3 regions of the Streptomyces solicathayae genome follow, and region 2 is predicted to be linked to each of the others. Evidence: riboswitches for the same ligand, from Rfam matches in the RefSeq annotation. Region 2 holds a riboswitch; each other region holds the start of a gene.
What was found. A riboswitch is a leader RNA that binds a small molecule or an ion and turns the genes downstream of it on or off. The one in region 2 is predicted to bind cobalamin.

Region 1 (4,499 bases), 3.5 Mb from region 2:
GCCGCGGCCAGCAGGGCGTCGTCGGCGAGCAGCTCCTCGACCGGGCCCGTGCGCAGGCCGGCGGGGGAGAGCACCGCGGCGTCGTCCGCCCAGCGCAGCGCCAGGTCCACGTCGTGCGTCGCCATCACCACCGTCGTGCCCCCATCCCGTAGCCGGCCCAGGATCTCGAGGAGTCGTTCCTGCCCGTGCGGGTCGAGTCCCGCCGTCGGCTCGTCCATGATCAGCACACGCGGACGCATCGCCACCGCGCCGGCGATCGCCGCCCGCTTGCGCTGCCCGTACGAGAGCAGGTGCGTCGGCCGGTCCTCCAGCGCCGTGATGTCCAGCGCCTCCAACGCTTCGCGGACCCGCAGCCGTACCTCGTCCTCCGGCAGGCCCAGGTTCAACGGCCCGAACGACACGTCCTGACCGACCGACGCGGCGAACAGCTGGTCGTCCGGGTCCTGCACCACCAACTGCACCGTCGTGCGCAGCCGGGTCAGCCCCTTGCGGTCGTACGACACGTCCTCGCCGGCCAGCCGCAGCGCGCCGCGGGCGACCTGCAGGCCGCCGCTCAGCAGGCGCATCAGGGTCGTCTTTCCGCTTCCGTTGCGGCCCAGGAGCGCCATCGCACGCCCGTCCGGCACGGCGAAGTCGATCCCGTCGAAGACCGGCGGACCGTCCTCGTACGCGAACCCCGCCCGCACGAGCTCGACGACCGGGGGCGGAGGGGGCGCTGAGGGGTTGGCTGCGGGTGTCACGGGAGGGACCTTTCCAGTACGAGAGTGAGGGCGACCAGTCCGGTCAGCAGGGCCGCCGTCGCCGCGAGGAACCGGCGCGAGACCGCGGCTTGCGGCACCAGGACCCGCAGCGTGCCGTCGTAGCCGCGCCCGGCGAGACCGGTCTGCAGCCGCTGAGCCCGGTCGAAGGCGCGTACGAACGCGGTCGCGCCGAGGCCGGCCAGCGAACGCCAGGTCGCGGCCCGGGTGGTCAGGCCGAGCCGGGCCGCCTGCGCCTGCCGGATCCGGGAGACCGCGTCCAGGAGCAGGAAGCTGATCCGGTACATCACGAGGGCCACGTCCACGACCGGCGCGGGCACGCCCGCCCCGACCAGCCGGGGCAGCACGTCCGAGACCGGTGTGGTGAACGCGAACAGCAGCACGCCCAGCGAGGCCGCCGAGGTACGCAGCAGCAACTCGCCCGCGTGCACCGGGCCGTCCGGGGCCAGGGCCACGAACGAGCCCGGCCCGCCCACCTGGAACAGCAGCGGCACCGCGCCCGTCACGCAGAACCCCAGCGGGATCCGGAACGCCCGCCACAGCTGACGGGGCGGCACCCCGGCAGGGCCGAGCAGCACGGTCAGCGTCGTGGCGGCGACCAGCAGCGCGCCGGGCCACGGCGGCAGGCACACGGCGCAGAGCGTGAGACCGAAGCCGAGCACGGCCTTGTCGAGAGGATGGCGGCGGCGCCAGCGACTGCTGTGCGCGGCCGCGTCGATCGGCAGCACGGGCGGCGGCTACGCGTCGCCGGTGGACGGCGCCGAGGGCCGGCGGGTGGACGGCGTCGAGGCCCCGTCGGCGGGGGGAGCCGACGGCCCGTCGGCGGACGGCCGGGAGGCGGTGTCGGCAGCGGGCCGCGACAGCCCGTCGGCGGACGGCCGCCGCGACGGCCCCTCCGCGGACGTCCCCGAAGCCCCGGCGGCGGGTACGTCCGTGGCCGCGTTCGCGCGCGCGTCGTCGTCCACGCCCCCGCCCGCGTCCCCATCCACACCCGCGTCCCCGTCCGCACCCGAACCCGCGGCCCCGTCCCGCGTCGCCGAAGCGGCCAGCGCCCTCGCCTCCCCCTGCTTCCGCCCCTTCCGCAGGCCGAAGTAGTACGCGAGCACCCCTGCGCCCATCGCCGCCTGCAGTGAGAACAGCGCGGACTCGACCTCGCCCGACGGAGGCTCGTACAGCGGGCTGAACCAGGGCTCGTAGTCCGGTTCCAGCTCGGTGATCGCCGCCTCGGCCTCCCCGTCCGACCCCGCGAACGGCTGCTCCTTGTGGTCGCCGAGGCCCAGCACCAGCGGCAGGACGGCGAGCGCCGCCACCGTGAGCAGCAGCAACGTGTTGATCTTCGCGTTACGACTCATCACCGGACCACGGCCTCCTTCGTCGTCGCCTTCCCGCCGTCGGTTCCGCCCCGCAGCAGGACGCCGAGCCGAGTCAGTTCACCCTTGCTGGACTGGATCAGGAGCCGCATGACCAGCACGGTCAGCAGCCCCTCGCTGACGGCGAGCGGGATCTGCGTGACGGCGAAGATGGACCCGAACTTCGCGAGCGCTCCGAGGAATCCGGTGCCCTGGTCGGGGAACGCCAGCGCGAGCTGGACGCTGGTGACGCAGTACGTCGTCAGGTCGGCGAAGAACGCGCCGAAGAACACGGTCACCATCAGAGGCACGTCGAAGCGCCGCAGCAGCCGGTAGACCCCGTACCCCGCCCACGGCCCGGCGATCGCCATCGAGAAGACGTTCGCGCCCAGTGTGGTCAGCCCGCCGTGGGCGAGCAGCAGGGCCTGGAACAGCAGCGTGATCGTGCCGAGCACCGCCATGATCGGCGGCCGGAACAGGATCGCGCCGAGCCCGGTGCCGGTGGGGTGCGAACAACTTCCCGTGACGGACGGCAGCTTGAGTGCGGACAGGACGAACGTGAAGGCGCCGGAGGCACCCAGCAGCAGGGTCGACTCGGGATGCGCCTTGACCTCACGGGTCAGGGCACGGACGCCGTGGACGACGAAGGGGGCGGACGCCGCACCCCACGCCGCCGCGTGCAAGGGGGGCAGGTACCCCTCGGCTATATGCATGGTTGGGAGACCCTCTCCAGCACCTCGTGGATGGACAACGCACCTTGGCCGGTCTCCTGGCTGACGGTCATGCCGCCCGGACTCCGCCTTCCCACACCGCAGCGGTTCTCCGCAGCGGTCCAGTGGCTTCCCGCGAGGGATGGAGCCGGACCTCCCGATCACAGTGGCGAGGGCCGCACCGGTACTTCACCGGTTTCCCGTACACCAAGGCCCTGCGACATTAGTGCGTTGACCAGGCGCATCACAACATGGCCGGGTTTCGGCGGTGTCGTCCGGCCGGTGCCCCACGTCGTCCGCCCGCTCCCGTACGCGGGTCACTCCTTGCGGTAGCCGTACGCCTCCGACGCCGCCGCGGTCACCGCGTCCAGGTCCCCGCCGGCGCTCGCCGTGACGAGCGCGGCGACGGCCCCCTCGACGAACGGGGCGTCCACGAGCCGTGCGTCCGGGGGCAGTTCGTCACCCTCCGCGAGCATTGCCTTCACCGTCAGTACAGCGCTGCCGAGGTCGACGAGGAGCGCCACCCCGGCGCCCTCGTCCACCGCCCGCGCCGCCTCCGCGATCAGCTCGGAGCTGGTGCCGAGGCCGCCGTCGGGAGTACCGCCGGCGGCGGCGAGCGCTGCGTACGGGCCGCCGCCGGCGAGTCCCCGGGCCAGTTCGGCCACGGAGTCGGCGACGGCGGCGCTGTGCGAGACGAGCACGATCCCGACCCGGTTCGCGGAGTGATCGCCCGTCACGCGGCCACCTCCGCCAGGGCGCCGATCAGCAGGGCCGAGGACGTCGCCCCCGGGTCCTGGTGCCCGATGCTGCGCTCGCCGAGATAGCTGGCGCGGCCCTTGCGCGCCTGCAGCGGCACGGTGTCCAGGGCGCCCTGCCCGGCGGCGTCCCGGGCCGCCCCGAAGGACTCGGCCAGCGCCGCGACGGCGGGCAGCAGCGCGTCGAGCATCGTCTTGTCCCCGGCCTTCGCCCCGCCGAGCTGCGCGACCGCCGCCACCCCGGCACCCAGCGCTTCGGCGAGCCGCTGCCGGCCCACCGCCGGCTCGTCGCCGAGTTCCTTCCCGGTACGCCGCAGCAGCGTCCCGTACAGCGGACCGGAGGCGCCGCCCACCGTGGAGATCAGCTGCCGCCCGGCCAGTACGAGGACTGCGCCCGGGGTGGCCGGTTCCTCCTTCTCCAGCACGGCCGTGACGGCGGCGAAGCCGCGCTGCAGATTCACGCCGTGGTCGGCGTCGCCGATCGCGGAGTCCAGCTCGGTGAGCCGGCCGGCCTCGCGGTCCACGGCGTCAGCGGCGGCGGTGAGCCAGCGTCGGAAGAACAGGGCGTCGAGTTCGGCATCGTACGAGGTCACGTCGGGCACTCCCCTCCTCACCGGCCCCAGCGCAGGGCGGGCGTCTCCACCGGTGCGTCCCACAGCCGCAGCAGTTCCTCGTCCAGCCGGCACAGGGTCACCGAGCAGCCTGCCATGTCCAGCGAGGTCACGTAGCTGCCGACGAGCGTCCGGGCGACCGGAACCCCGCGTTCGGCGAGCACCCGCTGGACCTCGGCGTTGAACCCGTACAGCTCGAGGAGCGGGGTGGCACCCATGCCGTTGACGAGTACGAGGACGGGGCCGTCCGGTCGCAGGTCCTCCAGGACGGCGTCGACGGCGACGTCGGCGATCTCCCGGGAGGTCATCATGGCGC
Region 2 (4,499 bases):
TTCTTCGCGGCCACCGCGATCCGCTTGTACGCGGTCTCCATCTCCTCGCGGGCCGGGCGGCCGTCGAGGCCGCGGCCGTACGCGTAGCCGCCCCACACCGTGTACACCTCGGCGAGGTCGGCGTCGGTGCGCCAGTCGCGGGAGTCGATCAGCTGGAGCAGGCCCGCGCCGTACGTGCCCGGACGGGAGCCGAAGATGCGGGTGGTGGCGCGGCGCTCGTCGCCGTGCGCGGCCAGGTCGGCCTGCGCGTGGGCCCGGACGTAGTTCTCCTCGGCGGACTCGTCCGCGAGCCCGGCGACCAGCCGGACGGCGTCGTCGAGCAGGCCGATGACGTGCGGGAACGCGTCCCGGAAGAAGCCGGAGATGCGCAGCGTGACGTCGACGCGGGGGCGGCCCAGCTCGGCGAGCGGGATGGCCTCGAGGCCGTTGACGCGGCGGGACGCCTCGTCCCACACCGGGCGGACGCCGAGGAGGGCGAGCGCCTCGGCGACGTCGTCGCCGGCGGTGCGCATCGCGCTCGTGCCCCACAGGGACAGGCCCACCGAGGTCGGCCAGTCGCCGTTGTCGGTGCGGTACCGCTCCAGGAGGGAGTCGGCGAGCGCCTGGCCGGTCTCCCACGCGAGGCGGGACGGCACGGCCTTGGGGTCGACGGAGTAGAAGTTCCGGCCGGTCGGCAGCACGTTGACCAGGCCGCGCAGCGGCGAGCCGGACGGGCCGGCCGGCACGAAGCCGCCGTTCAGGGCGTGCACGGCGTGGGTCAGCTCGTCGGTGGTGGCGGCAAGGCGCGGCACGACCTGACGGGCGGCGAAGTCGAGGATGTCCGCGACCGCCCGACCGTGGTCGGCGGCGACCGTCGCGACGGCCTCCGGGCTCCAGTCCGCGGCCTCCATGGCCTCGACCAGCTCGCGTGCCTTCGCCTCCGCCTCGTCGGCGGTGGTGCGGGTGGCGGCGGACTCGTCCAGGCCGAGCGCCTCGCGCAGGCCGGGCAGGGCCTGCGTACCGCCCCAGATCTGACGGGCGCGCAGGATGGACAGGACCAGGTTGACCCGGGCCTCGCCGGTCGGCGCGCCGCCGAGGACGTGCAGACCGTCGCGGATCTGGGCGTCCTTGACCTCGCAGAGCCAGCCGTCGACGTGCAGCAGGAAGTCGTCGAAGCCGTCGTCCTCCGGCCGCTCCTCCAGGCCGAGGTCGTGGTCGAGCTTGGCGGCCTGGATCAGCGTCCAGATCTGGGCGCGGATGGCCGGCAGCTTCGCCGGGTCCATGCTGCTGATCTGCGCGTACTCGTCGAGCAGCTGCTCCAGGCGGGCGATGTCGCCGTACGAGTCGGCGCGCGCCATCGGCGGCACGAGGTGGTCGACGAGGGTGGCGTGCACCCGGCGCTTGGCCTGGGTGCCCTCGCCCGGGTCGTTGACCAGGAACGGGTAGACCAGCGGCAGGTCGCCGAGCGCGGCGTCCGGGCCACAGGCGGCGGACAGGCCCGCGTTCTTGCCGGGCAGCCACTCCAGGTTGCCGTGCTTGCCCAGGTGCACCATGGCGTCGGCGCCGAAGCCGCCGTCCTCGGCGCGGGCGGCGATCCAGCGGTAGGCGGCCAGGTAGTGGTGCGAGGGCGGCAGATCGGGGTCGTGGTAGATCGCGATCGGGTTCTCGCCGAAGCCGCGCGGCGGCTGGATGAGGACCAGCAGGTTCCCGCGGCGCAGCGCCGCGAGGACGATGTCGCCCTCCGGGTTGCGGGACCGGTCCAGGAACATCTCGCCGGGGGCCGGGCCCCAGTGCTCCTCGACCTGCTCGCGCAGCTCGGCGGGGAGTTCGGCGTACCAGCGCTTGTAGTCGGCGGCCGGGATGCGGACCGGGTTCTTGGCCAGCTGCTCCTCGGTGAGCCAGTCCTGGTCGTGGCCGCCGGCCTCGATCAGGGCGTAGATCAGCTCGTCGCCGTCGCCGGAGACCAGGCCGGGGATGTCCTCGACCGGGCCGAAGTCGTAGCCCTCGGCGCGCAGTCGGCGCAGCAGCGCGACGGCGGAGGCGGGGGTGTCCAGGCCGACCGCGTTGCCGATGCGGGAGTGCTTGGTGGGGTACGCGGAGAGGACCAGCGCGAGCTTCTTCTCGGCGTTCGGGATGTGCCGCAGACGGGCGTGGCGCACCGCGATCCCGGCGACGCGGGCCGCGCGCTCGGCGTCGGCGACGTACGCGGGCAGGCCGTCCTCGTCGATCTCCTTGAAGGAGAACGGGACGGTGATCAGGCGTCCGTCGAACTCGGGGACGGCGACCTGGCTGGCGGCGTCCAGCGGCGAGAGGCCCTCGTCGTTCTCCTCCCAGGCGGAGCGCGAACCGGTCAGGCACAGGGCCTGGAGCACCGGGACGTCGAGGGCGGCGAGCGCGCCCGCGTCCCAGGCCTCCTCGTCCCCGCCGGCCTGCGCCTCGGCGGGCTTGGTGCCGCCGGCCGCGAGAACGGTGGTGACGATCGCGTCCGCGCCCTTCAGGCGGTCGAGCAGCTCCGGCTCGGGGGCGCGCAGGGAGGCCACGTACAGCGGCAGGGCCTGCGCGCCGGTGTCCTCGATCGCGTCGCACAGGGCGCCGACGAAGGCGGTGTTCCCGCTCATGTGGTGGGCGCGGTAGTAGAGCACGGCGACGGTCGGGCCGGTGGTGGTGCGCGGGGTGCGCTCCAGCGGGCCCCAGGTCGGGGCGGCGGCCGGGGCCTCGAAGCCGTGGCCGGTCAGCAGGACGGTGTCGGACAGGAACCGGGCCAGCTGCTCCAGGTTGTCCGGGCCGCCGTGCGCCAGGTAGGCGTGCGCCTCGGTGGCGACTCCGATCGGCACGGTGGAGGCGGCCATGAGCTGGGCGTCGGGGGCCTGTTCGCCGGTGAGCACGACGACCGGCTTCCCGGCGGCGCGGATCGCGTCGAGGCCCTCCTGCCAGGCGCGGACGCCGCCGAGGAGGCGGACGACGACGAGGCCGGCGTCGTCGAGCAGCCCGGGCAGGTCGGCCGCGGGGAGCCGGGAGGGGTTGGCGAACCGGTACTCGACCGGACCGCCGGCCGCGCGGGCACTGAGCAGGTCGGTGTCGGAGTGCGACAGCAACAGAATTCGCATGCGAGCGCAGGCCTTCCTCGGGGTTGTCCGCGCCCCGGGTGGTCGTGTGGGTTGGGGCATCCCCTGCTCGAGCGAAGCCGAGAGCTTGGGGAAGGGAGTTCCTGACTCACCGTCCCCTTTCGGCGGGGCCGGCTCACAGTGGCGGGACCGCGCCGGATTCTCACCGGGCTTCCTCCCCGGGGTCCTGGGACCCCATGCCGTCTGCATAGTAGATCCTGGCCGCGGCGAGGCGGGCGGAGCCGTGGAGTCGACCGGATCACACCTCGTGGAACGCCGGTTTCCCGTGGGTATGCTCGCCGCCATGCCGCCCACCCCACACACCTCGCCCGAGTCGGGCGAACCTCTCATAAGGGACCGAGGCGACGCCTGCCCCGGGGCGCTGCGCCTGCACCCCGCCGACGACGGGCGTCTGGCCCGACTGCGCCTGCCCGCAGGTCGCCTGACGTCGCGTCAGGTCGAGGTCCTGGCCGCCGCGGCCGAGTCGCTGGGCGACGGGCGGATCACGATCACCTCGCGCGGCAACGCGGAGCTGCGCGGCCTCGGCGACGGCTGCGGGGCGGAACTGGCCGGGCTGCTGACGGAGGCGGGCCTGCTGCCCTCCGCCGGCCACGAACGCATCCGGAACATCGTCGCCTCCCCGGCCGCCGCGCTCGACGGACTCGGCCACGCGGACGTGCAGTTGTGGGCCCGGACGCTGGACGCGCTGCTGTGCGCGGAGCCCTGGACGGCGGCCCTGTCCGGCCGTTTCCTCTTCGTCCTGGACGACGGCCGCGGGGACGTGGCGGGGCTCGGCGGCGATGTGACCTTGATCGCAGGACCGGGGGACGCCGCCCTGCTGTACGTCGGCGGCCGGGCGTTCCGCCTCGCGGCCTCGGACGCGCCACGAGCCGCGCTCGCGGCCGCGGACGCGTTTCTGCGGGTCGCGCAGGCCGCCGGGAACGGCGCCTGGCGCGTACGGGAGCTGCCCGAAGGGCACGTACCCGACCTCCCCGCCGCCGTCGCGCGCGCCCGGGTGGACGCCGAGCCCGTGCCCGTACCGCCTCCGGTCCCGAACGGCGCGCCGCCTGCCCCCGGCGGGCTGGGGGAGCGCGCCGGGTACGCGCTCGCGCCGCTCGGGCGACTGTCCTCGGCCCAACTGCGGGCGCTGCTGCCCGCCGACGAGGTGCGGCTGACGCCGTGGCGCGGGGCGGTCGTGGTGGGCCCGGACGCCGTCGCACGGCTGCCGGAACTCGCCGCCGCCGGACTGATCGTCCGTCCCGACTCCCCCTGGGCCGGCGTCAGCGCCTGCACCGGGCGGCCCGGCTGCGCCAAGTCCCTGGCGGACGTCCGCGCCGACGCGGCGCCCGGCGTCCCCGGCCTCCCCGTCCACTACTCCGGCTGCGAGCGCCGCTGCGGACACCCGCACGGCGACTG
Region 3 (4,499 bases), 1.7 Mb from region 2:
GCGGTGTCGGTTCTGACGCTGTTTCAGAACTGATATCAGTTCTAGTTATAGTGAGCAATGGCCGTACTGGTACGTGGAGATGAGGGATCATGACCCGAGTGACCGAGCATGGCGGCGGCGTCTGGTCCATCCGGGTGCCGATCCCCGACAATCCGCTCGGCCACACGCTCGTCCATCTCCTCGACACGGACCGCGGCCCCGTCCTGATCGACACCGGCTGGGACGACCCCGCCTCCTGGGACGAACTCACCGGCGGGCTCGCGGAGCTCGGCACGTCCGTGCCCGAGATCCACGGCGTCGTCATCACCCACCACCACCCCGACCACCACGGCCTCTCGGAGCGGGTCCGGGAGGAGTCCGGGGCCTGGATCGCCATGCACGCCGCCGACGCCGCCGTCGTCCGGCGTACCCGCTCGTCCGAGCCGGGCGAGTGGCTCGACTACCTCGCGCGCAAGCTGGCCGCCGTCGGCGCGCCCGAGGAGCACACCGCGCCCCTGCTCGCGGCCCGCGCCGCCGGCGGGCGGATGCGGACCCTGCCCGGGCTGCGCTCCGCCCTGCCCGACCGGGAGATCGTCCCCGGCGAACTGCTCGACCTCGCGGGGCGGCGGCTGCGCGGCATCTGGACGCCCGGTCACACCCCCGGGCACGTCTGCCTGCACCTGGAGGAGGAGCACCCGGCGAACCTGCCCGGCCGCGGCCGGCTCTTCTCCGGCGACCACCTGCTGCCCGGGATCAGCCCGCACATCGGCCTGTACGAGGACCCTGACGACGCGACCGTCACCGATCCCCTCGGCGACTACCTCGACTCCCTGGAGCGGATCGGCCGGCTGGGCGTCGCCGAGGTGCTCCCGGCCCACCAGCACGCCTTCACCGACGCCGCCGGGCGCGTACGGGAACTGCTCGACCACCACGAGGAGCGGCTGACCGGACTCCTCGGACTCCTTGCGACGCCACTGACACCGTGGCAGCTCGCCGAGCGGATGGAGTGGAACCGGCCGTGGGAGCAGATCCCCTACGGCTCCCGGAACATCGCCGTCAGCGAGGCGGAGGCGCACCTGCGACGGCTCGTGAAGCTGGGGCGCGCGGAGGCGGTGCCGGGGACGGAGCCGGTGGCGTACGCGGCAGTGTGAGGTCGGCGTGTGAGGCCGCTCGCACCCCGGCTTCACGCGGAGTACCTGCCGGTAGAGTGTGCGAGTCGTCATCATGCCCGTACGGGGGGAAGCCGGTGCAATTCCGGCACTGACCCGCAACCGTGAGCCACCGTCCATCTGGCGGTGGTGAGTCGGAATGCCCCGTCGGGACGTGACCGCCGGCACCGTCGAGGAATACGGAGCCGAGCCTGGTGCCCGAAGCGTGCCGGAGCCCGGCCCGCAGGAGAGGCCCGCCCGCATGACCACCGTCCGCCGCGCCGCCGCGGCGCTCGCCGCCACCGCCGTGCTCTGCACCGCCGGTGCCGGGATCGCCGCCCCCGCCGCGTCCGCCGCGCCCTCTCCCGCCCCGTCCCCGGTGATCCCGTCCGGCCTGTACGGCGTGAACGACCCCACCTACGACGGCGTCTGGCGCCAGTCGCTCGCGTTCATCGCGCAGCACTCGGTCGGCATCAAGCCCGCCCAGGTGTCCGTGGACTGGCTGATGGGCCAGCAGTGCGAGAGCGGCGCGTTCACCTCGTACCGGCCCGACCCGGCCAAGAACTGCGACCCGGCCACCATGCTGGACACCAACGCCACGGCCGTCGCGCTCCAGGCGCTGTCCGGCACCGAGCGGCCGAAGGTCGCCGAGGGCGGCGCCACGGACGCGGTCACCCAGGCCGTCAAGTCGGCCTCCGGCTGGCTGAAGAGCGCCCAGAACCCGGACGGCGGCTGGGGGTACAACCCCGGCAGCCCCAGCGACGCCAACTCCACCTCGATCGTCATCGGGGCGCTCGCCGCGAGCGGCGAGAAGCCCGGCGCGGTGAAGTCGACGACGGGCAGGACCCCGTACGACGCGCTGCTCACCTTCGCGCTGCCCTGCTCCGACAAGGCCGGGCCGGGCGCGTTCGCGTACCAGCCGGACAAGTCCGGCAAGCTGTTCGCCAATGCCGACGCGACGGCCGCCGCCGCGCTGGCCGGCCTCGGCAAGGGCATCCTCGCCGGCAACGTGCAGCCGCAGCAGAACCCGAGCTGCGAGGACAAGACCCCGCAGACCATCGACCGGGCCGCGCTCAACGGCGCCTCCTACCTGGCCGCCGCGCTGGAGAAGACCGGCCACCTCCTCAGCCCGCCGATGCCCGGCGCGACCGACCCGGCCGAGCAGCCCGACTTCGGCAACACCGCCGACGCGGTCGTCGCGCTGGGCGCGTCCGGCCACACCCAGCAGGCCACCGGCGCGCTCACCTGGCTGGAGAAGAACGCCCCCGCGTGGGCGAAGACCAACGGACCGGCCGCGTACGCGCAGCTGATCTTCGCGGCGAAGGCGATGGGCGCGGACCCGCACAAGTTCGGCGGCACCGACCTCGTCGAGGGCCTCAACGCGACCGGCCCGGCGCCGCAGGGTCCGGAGACGACCGGCAACCACGCCGAGGACGAGGGCTCGTTCAACATCTGGTGGATCATCGGCATCGGCACGGTCGTCGGCGTCGGCATCGGGTTCCTGCTGAGCGGGCGCAAGAAGTGAGGGGCCGACTGGGCGCCGCCGTCACGGCGGTCCTGCTGACGCTGCTCGCCGCCGCGCCCGCGCAGGCGGCCGGGTACCGCTACTGGTCGTTCTGGGACGGCGCCGCGGGAAAGTGGGCGTACGCCACGCAGGGCCCGGCGACCGCCCGCCCCGCGGACGGCGACGTCAACGGCTTCCGGTTCGCGCTCAGCGTGGACTCCGCCGACGCGGCGCGGCCGCGCACCGCCCCGGACTTCGCGAAGGTCTGCGCGGACACGCCCCCGAAGGCGGGTACGAAGCGGGTCGCGGTCGTCATCGACTTCGGCACGCCCGAGGACGCCGCGGACGGCGGCACGCCGCCGGAGCAGCGCACCGGCTGCGCGCGGATCGGCCCGGACGGGACGAGCGCGGAGGCGCTGGCGGCGGTGGCGAAGCCGCTGCGGTACAACAGCGCGGCGCTGCTGTGCGGGATCTCGGGGTACCCGAGGACGGGCTGCGGGGAGCAGGTGGAGGTCCCGGCGAAGACGGCGGGCAAGCCGACGTCGAAGCCCTCGGCGGCCGGGAAGGACGCGGACTCCGGGCCGTCGGTCGGCGTCGTGGCGGGCGGGGCGGCCGTACTGGCCCTCGGTGCGGCCGGGCTGTGGCAGGCGCGCCGCCGACGCGGCTGACATGAGATCTTCCGTCGTGGAGTCGATCCGCGCGCCTGAGGCGACCCGTTCCAACGCGCTGCACGCCGGCGCGTGGTGGCTGTGGGCCCTGGGCCTGGCGACGGCCGCGTCCCGGACGACGAACCCGCTGCTCCTCGGCCTGATCGTCGGGGTGGCGGGCTATGTGGTCGCGGCCCGCCGCACCGACGCGCCCTGGTCGCGCTCGTACGGGGCGTTCGTGAAGCTGGGCCTGGTCGTGGTGGCCGCGCGGCTGGTGTTCACGGTGGTCCTCGGCTCGTCGATCCCGGGCACGGAGGTGCTGTTCACGCTGCCGGAGCTGCCGTTGCCGCAGTGGGCGCAGGGAGTACGGATCGGGGGCCGGGTCACCGCCGAGCAGGTGGTGTTCGCGCTGTACGAGGGCGCGAAGCTGGCGACGCTGCTGATCTGCGTGGGCGCGGCGAACGCGCTGGCGAACCCGGCGCGGCTGCTGAAGTCGCTGCCGGGCGCGCTGTACGAGGCGGGGGTGGCGGTCGTCGTCGCGATGACGTTCGCGCCGAACATGGTCGCCGATGTGGCCCGGCTGCGGACCGCGCGGCGGCTGCGCGGCCGGTCGCCGGGCGGGGTGCGGGCGGTGCTGCAGATCGGGCTGCCGGTCCTGGAGGGCGCGCTGGAGCGGTCGATCGCGGTCGCGGCATCGATGGACGCGCGGGGGTACGGCCGTACGGCGCAGGTTCCGGCGGCGGTCCGGCGGACGACCAATGTGCTGACGCTGGGCGGGCTGCTCGGGGTGTGCGCGGGTACGTACGGGCTGCTGGCGGCCGAAGGCGCTTCGTACGGGCTGCCGCTGTTGCTCCTCGGGCTAGCGGCGGCGGTGGCCGGGCTGCGGCTCGGCGGCAGGCGCGCGGCGCGGACCCGGTACCGGCCGGACCGGTGGGGGGTGCGGGCCTGGCTGGCCGCCGGATCGGGCGTGGCGGTGGCCGGGCTGATGATCTGGGCGAACGGGTACGCGCCCGAGGCGCTGCATCCCGGGGTGGTCCCGCTGGTGTGGCCGCAGTTGCCGGTGTGGCCGGCGTTGTCCGTACTGCCGGGGTTGTTGCCGGCGTGGGTGGCCCCGGTGCCGAAGGAGTCGTTGTGATCGTCTTCGAGAACGTCGAGGTGGCGTACGAGGAGGACGGCGGGAAGCCGACCTTGAGCGGGGTGGACCTGACCGTCCCCGAGGGC

Region 1: it holds a riboswitch for cobalamin, as region 2 does, so the genes downstream of both, R2D22_RS33625 (energy-coupling factor ABC transporter permease) here and cobN (cobaltochelatase subunit CobN) in region 2, are expected to answer to the same signal.
Region 3: it holds a riboswitch for cobalamin, as region 2 does, so the genes downstream of both, R2D22_RS25885 (prenyltransferase/squalene oxidase repeat-containing protein) here and cobN (cobaltochelatase subunit CobN) in region 2, are expected to answer to the same signal.

What each region holds. Positions count from the first base shown of each region.
Region 1 is NZ_CP137573.1:7,356,471-7,360,969, forward strand. It holds gene R2D22_RS33610 (ATP-binding cassette domain-containing protein) at 1-740, opposite strand, end outside; gene cbiQ (cobalt ECF transporter T component CbiQ) at 737-1,486, opposite strand; partial or broken gene R2D22_RS33620 (energy-coupling factor ABC transporter substrate-binding protein) at 1,754-2,110, opposite strand; gene R2D22_RS33625 (energy-coupling factor ABC transporter permease) at 2,110-2,820, opposite strand; cobalamin riboswitch at 2,850-3,044, opposite strand; gene R2D22_RS33630 (PTS-dependent dihydroxyacetone kinase phosphotransferase subunit DhaM) at 3,135-3,554, opposite strand; gene dhaL (dihydroxyacetone kinase subunit DhaL) at 3,551-4,174, opposite strand; gene dhaK (dihydroxyacetone kinase subunit DhaK) at 4,183-4,499, opposite strand, start outside.
Region 2 is NZ_CP137573.1:3,864,248-3,868,746, forward strand. It holds gene cobN (cobaltochelatase subunit CobN) at 1-3,086, opposite strand, end outside; cobalamin riboswitch at 3,158-3,297, opposite strand; gene R2D22_RS17735 (cobalamin biosynthesis protein CobG) at 3,376-4,499, shown strand, end outside.
Region 3 is NZ_CP137573.1:5,593,681-5,598,179, reverse strand. It holds gene R2D22_RS25890 (MBL fold metallo-hydrolase) at 90-1,130, shown strand; cobalamin riboswitch at 1,163-1,328, shown strand; gene R2D22_RS25885 (prenyltransferase/squalene oxidase repeat-containing protein) at 1,390-2,652, shown strand; gene R2D22_RS25880 (SCO2322 family protein) at 2,649-3,299, shown strand; gene R2D22_RS25875 (energy-coupling factor transporter transmembrane component T family protein) at 3,301-4,413, shown strand; gene R2D22_RS25870 (ABC transporter ATP-binding protein) at 4,410-4,499, shown strand, end outside.